One region of the Vibrio sp. 1249-1 genome, then DNA from elsewhere that is predicted to be linked to it. Evidence: predicted binding sites of a transcription regulator. Region 1 holds the regulator's gene; each other region holds the start of a gene.

Region 1 (4,877 bases):
ATGGTGGCGTGGTCGATGGCGATGTTAATGTTGCTCAACATGTGGATTTCTTAATTGGCATGGTGCCGATTGTGAACTTAGAGTGGATCCAAAAATTCGTACGTGACACTCGCGATCGCGGCCATTCGCGTGAAGCGGTAATGGACTCAATCGTGCGATCCATGGACGATTACCTCAACTATATCACTCCGCAGTTTTCTCGTACTCACATCAACTTCCAGCGCGTACCGACCGTTGATACTTCCAACCCACTTAATGCAAAAGGCATCCCTAGTTTGGATGAGAGTTTTGTGGTGATTCGCCTACGCGGTATCAAGAATGTCGACTTCCCATATCTGCTGGCCATGATTGATGGCTCATTCATGTCACGCCACAACACGATTGTCGTACCCGGCGGTAAGATGAGCTTTGCAATGGAGCTCATAGTTCGGCCTATCCTACAACAGCTCATCGAAACAGGGAAAATTGGCTAAAAACCTGCCTGCGAAGATGTTTACTTTTCATACCGTGATCATGTGCACAGTTTTGCTTACAAAATCTCAATCATGGCACGATTAAAATCAAGAAATCGTTTTCGAAAAAGGATACTATTTCTTACCGAAACACAAGAGAGCTTGCAGCATATAAAAAGTGCTCTTATTCTAGTAGGCCTAATTCAGGCTTAGCTAAAATATGGATAGCGCAAGCGTACCCTGCAGAGGAAGTGAGATATTATGGTTCTAGGTAAACCTCAAACCGACCCAACATTAGAGTGGTTTCTTTCACACTGTCATATTCATAAGTACCCTTCAAAGAGCACGCTAATTCACGCGGGCGAAAAGGCAGAAACTTTGTACTACATCGTTAAAGGTTCTGTTGCGGTTCTTATCAAAGACGAAGAAGGTAAGGAGATGATCCTTTCTTACCTAAACCAAGGAGACTTTATTGGTGAACTTGGTCTATTCGAGGAAGACCAAGAGCGTACAGCTTGGGTTCGTGCTAAATCTCCTTGTGAAGTTGCTGAAATTTCTTTCAAGAAGTTCCGTCAGCTTATCCAAGTAAACCCAGACATCCTAATGCGCCTTTCTGCGCAGATGGCTCGTCGTCTTCAAGTAACTAGCCAAAAAGTAGGTGACCTGGCGTTCCTAGACGTAACTGGTCGTATCGCTCAGACGCTTCTGAACCTTGCAAAACAACCAGACGCAATGACTCACCCAGACGGCATGCAAATCAAGATCACTCGTCAAGAAATCGGTCAAATTGTTGGCTGTTCTCGTGAGACAGTGGGTCGTATCTTGAAGATGCTAGAAGAGCAGAACCTAATCTCTGCTCACGGTAAAACCATCGTGGTTTACGGTACTCGTTAATCTCGAACTAGAGTGACACGAACAAAATTATAAAAGCCACCAATGGCAACATTGGTGGCTTTTTATTTACTCATGACCAAATGAGATAGGGTGCAGCGAACACTAATGAGTAAGCTTAACAGGTTAACCCTAAAACTTAGCCATTCGTACTTTCAAAGATTTTGTCAGCTGAAGCGGCCACGAAACCTGGGTACAAATCACCATTTTCCATCGGATAGCGCTTAGCAAATTCATAAAACCCGCCAGGGATAATTTCAGTGCCTTCGCTAAAACGAACCGCTACTTTATCTGCCATGGTCGATGACTGCTCTAGCAACACCTCAGGAGTGCCCTTCACTTCACCACCATTTTCATTAATGGTAAACCCAGCGGTACGCAGATGATCGTTTACCTGCTTCACTTCTTCATATTCATTGAGTTGGTTAACGCTCACCGTGAAGTGGTTTGCTCCGTAACCATGCGCCGCAAGCCAAGATGCGTACTCACTTTCTTTAGCCAACGTTTGGTAATCAGCAAAGCTTAAATCCCACAAGCGTCCACCATGTAAGAATGCGCTATCGTTCAGCTTGTCAGCATCGACTTGTGCCACCAAATTTTTCACAATCTCTTGTAGCTCAGGCGAGCACTCTTCAACTTTTAGCTCACTAATAAATACTTTAGGTTGCTTCGGATCTGGGTGCTCATAGTGCTTAGCAACCAGCTTTTTGCTTTCGAAAACGTAATCACCACACGCCTTGTAACCAATAGCTACAAATGGCTTAGCTAGAGTTTCAATATCAAGAGGCGCGATATTGAAGGTACGTAAAGCTATATGATCATTAATCAGAGGCTCATCTTCTTGAAGCAGCTGATGCACTTTAGCCGCCGAAGGGCAAAGACGTTGAATGTAATCTTGCCATAGCGATTCAAATAACACATCGGGCGTCATAACGACTCCTTGTTACGAGATGTAGAGTTTAAAGGTAAGCGGAAGTTGGCTGCTCGTTCACAACAAAAGTTGTCCAGAATAATGAACGAGCAACCATCAACCTGTGACGGTAAATGCCAGTCAGTCAACACGCTTTTCCGAGTCTTTGCTCACTTTTCGTGTTCTGCCAACGATCACTACAACCCATACCTAAATGATGCGCCGGCAAGGTGAGCCGCAATGCATAGTTGCGACTCTATAATTAAAACTTATAGCGCTACACCTGGACTCAATGTTGCAGGCAAGACAGTTTCTTGACCTTCCATTGATGCCATTGGGTACGCACAGTAATCTGCTGCGTAGTAAGCGCTTGGGCGCAAGTTACCCGACGCCCCCGGACCACCAAATGGCGCATCACCGCTTGCACCAGTGAGCTGGCGGTTACGGTTCACGATACCTGCACGAATGTGGTCAACGAAGTATTCCCATTCTTGGTCGTCGGTTGAAACCAAACCAGCAGATAAGCCAAAGCGCGTATCGTTTGCTAGCGCCACGGCTTTGTCTAATCCTTCGTAGCGCACCACTTGCAGAAGTGGGCCGAAGTACTCTTCATCTGGTAACTCAGCAATGTTCGTTACATCAATGATGCCAGGAGAAACAAACGCCGCCTCTCCTGCTTTCGCTTCAATCAAGCTTTCACCGCCAAGAGACTGTAGATTGGCTTGGGCATCAAGAATAAACTTGGCTGCCGCGACCGAAATTTGCGGTCCCATAAATGGCGCAGGTTCTGCAAATGGTTGGTCTACGCGAATATTGCGTGTCGCTTCAACGAGCTTGGTGATAAGCGCATCGCCTTTTTCACCCAATGGCACATACAAACGACGAGCACACGTACAACGCTGCCCAGCACTGATAAACGCTGACTGGATGATGGTGTAAACCGTGGCATCCAAATCACCATATTTATCAGAGATCACCATCGGGTTATTACCACCCATTTCTAGTGCGAGCATCTTGCCCGGTTGACCCGCAAATTGACGGTGTAATACATGTCCCGTATTCGCGCTACCCGTAAACAGTACGCCATCAATGCCTTTTGCGTCAGCTAGGGCGATACCAGTTTCTTTCGCGCCTTGAACAAGGTTAATCACGCCTTTCGGCAGACCGGCTTCTTCCCATAGCTTCATTGCCAGTTCACCCGTCCATGGCGTTTGCTCAGACGGTTTGAAGACTACCGTGTTACCAGCCAGTAGCGCAGGCACAATGTGACCATTTGGTAGGTGGCCTGGGAAGTTGTAAGGACCAAACACCGCCATCACGCCCAATGGGCGGTGGCGCAATACGATTTGGTTGCCTGCTGCTTCACGGCTCGCCTCACCAGTACGGTCATGATAAGCGCGAATCGAAATGGCAATTTTACCTGCCATGGCTGCTGCTTCAGTGCGCGTTTCCCAAATCGGCTTACCAGTTTCTTTGGCAATCACTTCGGCGATTTTTTCGCTGTTCTCTTTTACTTTCTCCGCAAAAGCCAACACGATTGCCTCACGCTCTGAAAATGGACGCTTTTTCCAGTCAATAAACGCTTCACGCGCTGCAGATACCGCCTGGTTCACCTGCTCTGCCGTTGCACCTTTGCCTTGCCAGATCACTTCTTGGTTGTACGGCGACAGAGACGTAAATGCTTCACCCTGACCTTGTACCCATTCACCTGCAATCCAATGTGTCATTGTTTCTATCCTTAAATTCTGTCGTCTGTTACTGCGGAAGAAGGCGAACGAAATCCCCTTCTTCAACCGAAAGTGCATCCGCAACGTCTGGTGCGATCATTACGCTCTGTGTCTCTGCGTCATACGCCGCCTTAGTGACTGTCGCACGGAAGTTCTCGAAAGATGAATTACACATCAAGAAGTCTTGTGTGCTGGAATGTTCAGAGATTTTGACTTGCGCGCGGAATGAATGACGTACCGACTCAATATTACGCAGATCACACTCAACCGTTGGGCCACCATCGAAGATGTCGACGTAGCCTCGGTTGGTAAAACCTTCACGCTCAAGCAGCTTCAGCGCTGGACGCGTGTTGTCATGTACTTGACCAATCACGGCTTGCGCTTCTGGGCTGAGCAGGTTGATGTAAATAGGCAGTTTCGGCATCAAGTCGGCGATAAAGCCTTTCTTGCCGATACCTGTCAGGTAATCTGCAAGAGTGAAATCGATAGAGAAGAAATGCTCTTGAAGCCATTGCCAGAATGGTGAATTACCCTCGTCGTCTGAAACGCCACGCATCTCCGCAAAGATCGTTTCAGAGAAGCGCTCTGGGTGCTCTGCCATCATTAGGAAACGACACTTCGACATTAGACGACCATTCAGACCTTGGCGGAATTTCTCACGCAAGAACAAGGTACAAATTTCGCTGTTACCAGTGTAATTATTACCAAAAGTAAGCAGTTTAACGACGTTGTTAACGCCAAGCTTTGGCGACGAGTGCACAACTTTACTAATGTGATATGAGTAAAATGGGACATCCCAGCCGATAGATGCTTCGATTCCGGTGGTACCCGCAACCTCACCCGTTTCAGAGTCAAAGCCAACCATCAGGTAGCCTTCATCGCCTGGTTCTGCCACAT
Region 2 (4,877 bases), on a different contig from region 1:
GAGCATAAAGAATCCAAACTCGATGATTGCGCAATAAACTCTTTCTGCCTGACAGCTCCACTTTAATAGATTCACTATCAGATAGTCGCCAGTCAAAAGCCTGCTGACGAAAATGACGACTAGAGAAGCGATCGAGAAACTGCTCAAGCTCATGAATATCGAATAAAGCAGGATACAAATACCCCGTTCCCAAAGAGCGAATGCCTAATAACTGCATCGCAGCCTGGTTAGATAGCAAGAGCTGAGCATGGCTAGTGTCCACCACTATGACTGGATAGGGAGAATCCGTTACTAGTTGCTTAAGTGACGTCTGAAAGTGCAAATAGATCAGTGCTAACGCGCACACGCCTGCGATTAATAACAAGACGACATAGCCATAACCGCCTTGACCACCCCAAAGCCAATTGAGTAACTGATCCATCGTTTAAACCTTCAAAGAACACTGGTTAAAATATATCAGTTATTTATTGAGCGATCTGCTATTAATTCCGGTTTAGTATAGATAAAGGTATTCCCAGTAAGACTCCCTTGAGCACCATGAGCACTGAGATCTCGACCAATTTCCGTCATCGCTAGCCAACGGTTTTCACACCACAGAGGCGATAATAACGTGGGCCTCCTGACTGCTGATGAAACGCGATGATAAATCACATCTGGTGGTGTCATACGAATCATTTCACTGGCGATCGCAACATATTCTTCTAATTCAGGGGCTTCTAGCTTTCCAGCACGCCAAGCTTTCGCCATGGTGCTACCTTCGACAATATGCAAGCCATGTAACTTGATGCCATCCGTTCCCACGGCCAACACTTTTTGCAGCGTTTCAATATTTTCGGCGCGGGTTTCTTTGGGTAAACCCACAATTAAGTGAGTACAAACCTTGATTCCAAGTGTTCGCGCACGCTTAGTGATTTCGGCATAACACTCAAAGTCATGACCACGATTGATACGTTTTAGGGTGTCATTGTTGGCGGTTTGAAGACCTAGTTCTAGCCAAATTTCATAACCTTGCTGTACATAGCCCGACAGTAAATCCAATACCGCATCAGGGACGCAATCAGGACGCGTCCCCACACAAAGACCAACCATGTCTGCAGCCTTTAGTGCTTCCTCATACATGTTTTTGAGAACTTGTACCTCGGCATAGGTACTGGTGTAGGCCTGAAAATAAGCGAGATATTTCTTCGCTCTGTGAATTTCACCTGCGCGATCTTTTAACTGTTCGTGAATGCTTTTTATCTGGACTTCTTCATCTGCAAACGAAGCCACATTGCAAAATGTACATCCTCCCCGCCCAATCGTGCCATCGCGGTTAGGGCAACTAAATCCACCGTGCAATGTTAACTTATGAACCTTTTCACCGTATCGACGCTGAAGATCTTGGCCGATTGTATTGACCAACTCATGTAACTGCATAAATTCTCACCAACAATAAATCGTAATCAATCTCACTACGATCTGTGTAAATAAATTACATCCCTGCAAGAAAAAACACACAATATTAATCAATTCAAACACCCATCATGCGGGTCAAAATCAATAAACTTGCATAATTAAAGACAAAAATCGTTCATGTTGCGTAAATGTTAAACTAAAAATGCATAATTAAACGAAAAAATTGGGTCACAACGCCGACTTTTTCATTGCATTCTGAAGTGACAAAATTGTAGGATACTTACACAACCCCGTTATTTTTGTGACTTTTATTACAAAGCACACTGCGGGATTTGTCGGTGTTATCCCACTCCTACCTATATAAATCACTAGATAGTGATAATAAATAAAGGGATACCACCAAGGATTGTTTTTCTCGCAAAACTTTTCCTGCGAGATACGGAAAGGAATCAAGACCGGTCAACCTAGATCGGTGGCGATAATAAATATAAAGGACAAGACGTAATCAATAGTCTAGGTAGTATTTGCAGCCCGGTACTTTTGCGTCGACATTGAACTGGAAGGATGTATCTATGGTAGATAGAGAGCAAAATCCACAGGGTCTGTACACTCCGGAACTGGAGCATGACGCTTGTGGTATCGGTTTTGTTGCTCACCTTAAAAACCGTAAATCTCATGAAGTAGTGACTCAAGCATTGGATATGCTGGCTCGCATGGAACACCGTGGTGGTCAAGGTTGTGACCCATGCAGCGGTGACGGTGCGGGTATCTTGCTACAAAAACCTCATGAATTCCTATTAGAAGAAGCCGTTAAGCTAGGCATTAAACTGCCTTCGTTTGAAAAGTATGGTGTTGGTGTCGTTCTTTTCCCGAAAGACGAATACAAACGCGAACAATGCCGTGACATTCTAGAACGCAACGCACAGCGTCTAGACCTTGAAGTTATCGGCTACCGCGTATTACCAACCGACAACTCCATGATTGGTGCCGACCCTCTAAGCACAGAGCCTCAATTTGAGCACGTGTTTATCTCCGGCGGCCCTGGCATCACGCCTGAAGAGCTAGAACGCAAACTGTACGTACTTCGTAATTACACCGTACGCGTTTGCCTAGAAAGCGTTTCGAACATTGGTGACGACTTCTACATTAACTCCATGTCTTACAAGACATTAGTGTACAAAGGTCAGTTAACGACTGAGCAAGTACCTCAGTACTTCCTCGATCTGCAAAACCCGACCATGGTGACTGCACTGGCACTGGTACACTCTCGTTTCTCTACCAACACCTTCCCGAAATGGCGTCTTGCACAGCCTTTCCGTTACATTGCCCACAACGGCGAAATCAATACAGTTCGCGGTAACTTGAACTGGATGAAAGCCCGTGAAGCAATCCTAGAATCAGACCTGTTCACTCAGGCTGAAATCGACATGCTTCTTCCAATCTGTCAGGAAGGCAGCTCGGATTCATCTAACTTTGACATGGCACTTGAGCTCCTAGTTCTGTCTGGTCGCAGCCTGCCACACGCATTGATGATGATGATTCCTGAAGCATGGCAAGAAAACAAAAACATGGATCCTAAACGTCGCGCGTTCTATCAGTACCATGCGAACATCATGGAACCATGGGATGGCCCGGCTTCCGTATGTTTTACTGATGGTGTTCAAGTTGGTGCGACACTAGACCGTAACGGTTTGCGCCCTTCTCGCTACACAGTGACCAAAGATAACTTCCTAGTGATGGCATCTGAATCTGGTGTTGTGGATATAGAACCAGAAAACGTTGAGTTCCGTGGTCGCCTACAGCCAGGTCGTATCTTCGTTGCAGACCTAGAACAAGGTCGAATCATCTCTGATGAAGAAGTGAAAGACACCATCGCAACGGCACAGCCTTACGAGAAGTGGGTAGAAGAAAACCTACTGAGCTTGAAGAAGCTGCCAGATGCGAGCAACCAGTTCAGCCAACCTAAGCCAGAACACCTTCTACACCGCCAACAAGCGTTTGGCGTAAGCACTGAAGAAGTGAACGAAATCATCGTTCCAATGGCGAATGACGCGAAAGAACCATTATCAGCAATGGGTGCCGACTGGCCTCTTGCGGTTCTATCTCATCAATCTCAGCACCTTTCAAACTACTTCAAGCAGCTGTTTGCACAAGTAACTAACCCACCGATCGACCCGATCCGTGAGCGCATGGTTATGTCGCTGAACACTTACTTGGGTAAAGACCAAAACCTTCTGACTGAAACACCACTTCACTGTCAGAAAGTAGAATTGGAATCGCCTGTTCTAGCCAACTCTGAGCTTGAAAAATTGCGTGCGATCGATAACGAGCACCTACAAGCGAAAACGTTGGATATCGTATTCCAAGCTAGTGAAGATCAAGGCAAACTTGAGCGTGCATTAAAACGTATCTGCCAATACGCAGAAGACGCGGTTATCGATGGTTATTCAATCATCCTACTCACTGACCGCGCAGTGAATTCAAACCACGCGGCGATCCCAGCAATGCTGGCAGTTGGCGCAGTACACCACCACTTGATCCGTAAAGGTCTACGTGCGAAGTGTGACATCGTGGTTGAAACTGGTGACGCGCGTGAAACGCACCACTTTGCAACGCTACTTGGTTACGGTGCGAATGCGGTTAACCCTTACCTAGTGATTGAAACCATCATTGAACTTCAACGTACGAAGAAGTTGGATCCAGAAGCGAACCCTCGTGATCTGTTCAACAACTACCGTAAAGCGATCAATGGCGGTCTTCTGAAGATCTTCTCGAAGATGGGTATCTCGACGCTACAGTCTTACCACGGCGCACAAATCTTCGAAGCGTTGGGTATCCACAAGTCAGTGGTCGACAAATACTTCACAGGTACGGTTTCTCGTATCCAAGGTCTTACCCTTGATGATATCGCCAAAGAAGTGCTGATCCGTCACCGCATCGGTTACCCACAACGCGAAATCCCAATTCAAATGCTGGATGTTGGTGGTGTTTACCAATGGAAACAGCGTGGTGAGAAGCACCTATTCAACCCAGAAACCATTTCTCTACTGCAAGAGTCTACGCGCAACAAGAACTACGATCAGTTCAAGCAATACGCGACTGCTGTAGATAAGCAAGGTGACAACGCGGTAACCCTACGTAGCCAACTTGAGTTCATTAAGAACCCAGCTGGTTCTATCTCTATCGACGAAGTCGAGCCAATTGAAAGCATCGTGAAACGCTTCGCGACCGGTGCAATGTCATTCGGTTCTATTTCTTACGAAGCACACTCCACACTAGCTGTTGCGATGAACCGTCTTGGCGCGAAATCGAACTCTGGTGAAGGTGGTGAAGACCCAATGCGTTTCGAGCGCAAAGAGAACGGCGATTGGGAACGCTCTGCAATCAAGCAGGTGGCTTCAGGTCGTTTCGGCGTAACCTCTTACTACCTAACTAACGCTGAAGAGCTGCAAATCAAAATGGCTCAAGGTGCGAAGCCAGGT
Region 3 (4,877 bases), on a different contig from region 1:
TTTAACCGTAACTCAATGAGTTATACCTTTCATAAACGGATTAATTTTTAGCTAGGAGGCGCAAGATGAAACATTACGTTGTTAACACCACTGCTTGCGCTGATCGTATGCCTATCGCTCCGATAACCCTTAAATCGGATGATACCAATACCACTGGCTCACAAGATAAAAATTAATCCGTAACCTAATTTATGTTTACTAGGCTGCGGAAAAGTAGCGGCTTAGTATCAACAGAATATTTCTGTTCATTTTACGCACTATTTTTCCCAGTCGAATACATCGATAATCGGAGAAAATATTATGCGTCACTCTATTTACCTACAATTGGCCACTTTGCTATTGAAAGCAGACCTTAAACGCGAAGAAAAGCAATGGCAGCGCACCATACGCCGAACTGCTCATGATATTCCATGGACGAATGTTCATCTATTGAGAGATATTGGTTTAGATCGCGATGGTCGTTCTACACGTGCCAATGTTCCGGATACAGTTAAAGTTGAACGTCGAGTTCGTCACCTTCGTCGAGTTTTAACGTCGCGAATAATGACGTAATCGTTAGCGTGTTGGACTGACTGAGTTGCTAACGAGTCATTCAACACGCTTAACTTTTTATATGAAGTATGACTTCATTGGATAAACAGCTGATCTTGAAGATCAGCTGTTTTCGTTTGAAGGGAGCTTTACTGTTAAGGGCAAGGATTCGAGTAAGTTGTACCTATTGCTTGAATTTCAGTAAGTAGTTCGTCGCTAAGTTGCAAATCAATACTGTCGATATTGGCTTTTAATTGGTCTAGGATTGTTGCTCCGATAATGTTAGAAGCAACAAATGGACGCTGATTGACAAACGCGAGCGTCATTTGTGCAGGGTTTAGACCATGCTCTTGAGCTAAATTGACGTAAGCTTCGGTCGCTTTAACACCTTGTGGAGTGAAGTAGCGCGCAAAACGCTCCCACTTAGTACATCGAGCGCCTTCAGGTTTTGCCCCGTTTAGGTATTTACCACTCAGGCAGCCAAATGCCAAAGGAGAGTAGGCAAGTAACTGAACGCCTTCGTAATGGCTGATTTCAGACAAGCCAACTTCGAAGCTGCGGTTCAATAAGTTATATGGGTTTTGAATGGAGACAATTCTTGGCAAATCGTGTTTTTCTGCCAAACGCAGTAGCGACATTACACCCCAAGGCGTCTCGTTGGATACGCCGATATAGCGCACTTTACCTGCATTCACTAATTCAGTAAGCGCTTCCAACGTTTCAATTAACGTGACTTCTTCTTGTTTGTCAGGGTATGGGTAGTTGAGTTGACCAAAGCAGTTGGTTTGACGCTGCGGCCAATGTAGTTGGTACAAATCGACATAATCGGTTTGTAGACGATTAAGGCTGTCATCAATTGCTGTATGGATGTGGCGACGATTAAGGCTCATGTTGTCTCTAATGTGAGGAACATTGCGAGGGCCTGCCACTTTTGTTGCCAGTACTACTTTTTCTCTTTTGCCGCTTTTTGCCAACCAATTACCGATGTATTGCTCGGTGAGCCCTTGTGTTTCCGAGTTTGGCGGTACAGGGTACATCTCTGCGGTATCGATGAAGTTCACCCCATGATCGAGGGCAAAGTCGAGCTGTTCAAAGGCGTCCTTTTCTGTGTTTTGCTCGCCAAACGTCATAGTGCCGAGGCAGATTTTACTGATCTCAAGTGATGAGTGCGGTAGTTTTGTGTATTGCATATCACGTCCTTGAAGAGTTACCGACTAAATAAGTGACTCCAATATAGGGGATTTTTAGCCGCAATCGCAAATGATTTACGTATAAAGGAAGAGCAAACTCGAAAGCTACAGTTAGCCTAACTACACTTAAATGATCGTGTGAAGGAGGTATGTTATGCAGAAGCATCAATTGGACATGTGGCTACATGGTCCACATAAAGATACTTATAAAACTCCCAAAGTATTTGTGATTGGGTGTTCTGATGTCTCTGACTATCTTTTAGCTGTGGAGTACAAGCATCAACTTGAGCCGATTAAAGACGGTGAAGACCCGATACATTTTGGCTCTCTAGACTTAGTAAAAGAAGAACTATTGAGGCTAGGGGTCGATAAAGCGTATTTAAGGCTGCGCAATGCGTATGACGAATGTGGCACTGAAGAGGCAGCCTCGTACTGCGATATTGAGTTATCGCTCGTGACGCACTAAATAGCTGATATGGTTTTATTCTGGTTGAGTGTTAATGTAGTGCTTGAGTAAGATCTGTTCAGTAAACTGTGTTCTAAGGTAAAAGCCTCGGGGCAGAGTTTTCATCGGCTTACCATTTGAGTTGTATGCTTCGGTGAGCGCTTTTGCATTTGCGGCTTTAGGGCGAAGATGCAGCGCTTCTCCGTGTCTGGCGGAAATTTGATCAAATCTTCCCAAGACGATCATCTCCATTAACTCTTCCCAGTCATTTCGCAAAATCCGCTCTTCTTCTTCATCTGGTGACCAAATGAGTGGACTGCCCACACGTCTTTCAGCGAGTGGGATTTCTCGTTCTCCTTCTACGGGTACCCAAAGCACACGAGATAGCTTGTTTCGAACATGACTTGTTTCCCATGTAAGACCATGAACACCAGTGAGGGGAGCCACAGAAACAAAGGTTGTTTCTAAAGGTTTGCCAGAATAACTGATCGGAATACTTTTCAACTCGATCCCTAGTTTTGCGAAATCTTGTTGAGGTTTACTGCCAGCTGGAGCGCCCAAGTGCCATTCGAGTAATTGACCCACCCAACCTTTATCACGTTTTAAGTTTTCAGGAACAATCATATTCGCTTCGGCGGCCAACTCAGCAAAACTGAGTCCTGCCATATCATGCGCTCGTTCCAATAGCTCTGCTTCTGTTTGTGGTTCTGGTTTCATAGTTACAAGGTGGTATTACAAAAAATATAGTTTATCAAACTCCGACCAAATCTACTGTTTAAGATTTCACCGAGGCGGTGTAAGAACGATCAATTCATAACTTATCCACAGGTGGAGGAGGTATTGATAAGATCCTGACGGGGTCTGTATGAATAAACAGGGGTTAAAATGCATTTTTGGGGTTGATTTTGTTGTAATCATCTAAACGAATAGCAGGTAAGTGTGGATAAATAGCCTGTTGGTGGATCTTTGACCGATCTGAGTTTGGTGAAAAGATCATCAAGAAATTGAAGATCGAATTATCGTTATTTTTAAAAATAAATACTTTTTTATCAATGTTTTATGTTTGTTTTTTTGTTTGTTCATTTGTTTTTCATTTGATGGGATTGAACTGAATTACTCATTTGAATTGAATTCTTCACAAAGTTATTCACAGAAAAGGTGAATAAATGTGGTCAATGTCTCACTCTTGTGTTGATAAGGTATGGTTTGATTAAAAGATATCCAAAAATGGTGAAAAGGTAATAAATCTTGCTCATATCACATCAGTAAGTTTGCTAGTAATGGGGATATGTGGAAAAATCACGGTAATAAAAAATTTATTCATAGAGGTTAGCCAGTGATAGATGGCGATGGTTACCGACTTAATGTTGGTATTGTGATATGTAATAACCATGGTCAGGTCTTCTGGGCTAAACGATACGGGCAACACTCATGGCAATTTCCACAAGGTGGGATTGACGAAGGTGAAACCCCTGAACAAGCCATGTTCAGGGAGTTATATGAAGAAGTCGGTTTAACGAAAAAAGACGTTAAGATCATTGCAACAAGTCGTCATTGGTTAAGATATAAGCTACCAAAGCGATTGGTGCGTTGGGACTCCAAGCCTGTTTGTATCGGCCAAAAACAGAAATGGTTTCTGCTGAGATTAGAATGCGATGAATCTCGCATTAATATGCAACGCGGAAAATCCCCTGAATTTGATGGTTGGCGCTGGGTAAGTTACTGGTATCCAGTTAGGCAAGTTGTTTCTTTCAAGCGAGATGTTTATCGACGAGCGATGAAAGAATTTGCATCCTTAGCCATGCCTTTTCGAGAGAGAAAAGCGAAAGGGAAAAGAAAAAAGCAACGTAGAGGATAATCATGCTCAGTCAGCTAAGGGAAATAGTTGAGAAAGTCTCCAGGGTCGATGATGTGCATCTGGCACTCGATATATTGGTGAAAGAGACTTGTGCTGCCCTTAGTACTGAGTGCTGTACTATCTATCTTGCTAATGAAGAAATGCAGCGCCTTGAGTTAATGGCAACTCAAGGCCTTATTTTTGAAGGTGATAGTATTCATATCAACTTCAATGAAGGCTTGGTTGGGTTGGTAAAACGAAGCGCTGAACCCCTTAACCTTGCCGAAGCCTCAAAACACCCCGAGTTCAAATTCTTTCCTCAACTCGGCGAACAGATTTACCACTCTTTTTTAGCTACTCCAATCATTCATCGTAAACAAGTTTTAGGTGTGTTGGTGATCCAACAAAAAACGCCGCGCTTGTTTAGTGAAATGGAAGAATCGTTTCTTGTTACCTTATCCGCTCAGTTAGCGGTGCTCATTGCACATGCGCAGAATCTTGGGCATTGGCAGTTAGCATCTAAACCCACGGTATTAAAAGGTTTGCCTGCGTCTACTGGTGTCGCGATTGGAGAGTTTTGGTTCGACAATACCCAGCCGAGTTTATCGGATGTTTTCCCTTCGTCCACGTTAGATAAGGAACGCGAGCACGAGACACTACTGGTGGCCATAGAGCGAGCGTTAAATGACTTTCGCCGTATGCGGAAAAAACTGGACAGTGAAATCAACAAAGATGCGCTGGCGATCTTCGATCTGTTTACTCACTTACTGAATGATCCGATGCTTCGCGGTGATTTGAAGAAGCAGATTGAAAAAGGAGATAGGGCAGACTGGGCGTTACGCCAAGTTGTAGAGTCATACTCGAATCGATTTGC

Evidence for each region. The regulator CRP, encoded in region 1, controls carbon source genes, mostly activating them, when cyclic AMP is high. The targets are predictions, from matches to a motif close to TGTGANNNNNNTCACA.
Region 2: a site for CRP is predicted at 1,696-1,711, ahead of gltB (glutamate synthase large subunit). Genes of this name have one in related genera too.
Region 3: a site for CRP is predicted at 3,334-3,349, ahead of rppH (RNA pyrophosphohydrolase). Genes of this name have one in related genera too.

The regions. Positions count from the first base shown of each region.
Region 1 covers NZ_JAWOWJ010000023.1:16,432-21,308, forward strand. The annotation lists gene R7Z50_RS22770 (phosphoribulokinase) at 1-473, shown strand, start outside; gene crp (cAMP-activated global transcriptional regulator CRP) at 714-1,346, shown strand; gene R7Z50_RS22780 (DUF1338 domain-containing protein) at 1,483-2,274, opposite strand; gene astD (succinylglutamate-semialdehyde dehydrogenase) at 2,523-3,980, opposite strand; gene astA (arginine N-succinyltransferase) at 4,009-4,877, opposite strand, start outside.
Region 2 covers NZ_JAWOWJ010000009.1:81,937-86,813, forward strand. The annotation lists gene R7Z50_RS16585 (diguanylate cyclase domain-containing protein) at 1-421, opposite strand, end outside; gene R7Z50_RS16590 (TIGR01212 family radical SAM protein) at 457-1,416, opposite strand; gene gltB (glutamate synthase large subunit) at 1,968-4,877, shown strand, end outside.
Region 3 covers NZ_JAWOWJ010000009.1:44,444-49,320, reverse strand. The annotation lists gene R7Z50_RS16440 (DUF1127 domain-containing protein) at 301-552, shown strand; gene R7Z50_RS16435 (NADP(H)-dependent aldo-keto reductase) at 687-1,721, opposite strand; gene R7Z50_RS16430 (DUF6482 family protein) at 1,876-2,187, shown strand; gene mutH (DNA mismatch repair endonuclease MutH) at 2,203-2,883, opposite strand; gene rppH (RNA pyrophosphohydrolase) at 3,503-4,024, shown strand; gene ptsP (phosphoenolpyruvate--protein phosphotransferase) at 4,027-4,877, shown strand, end outside.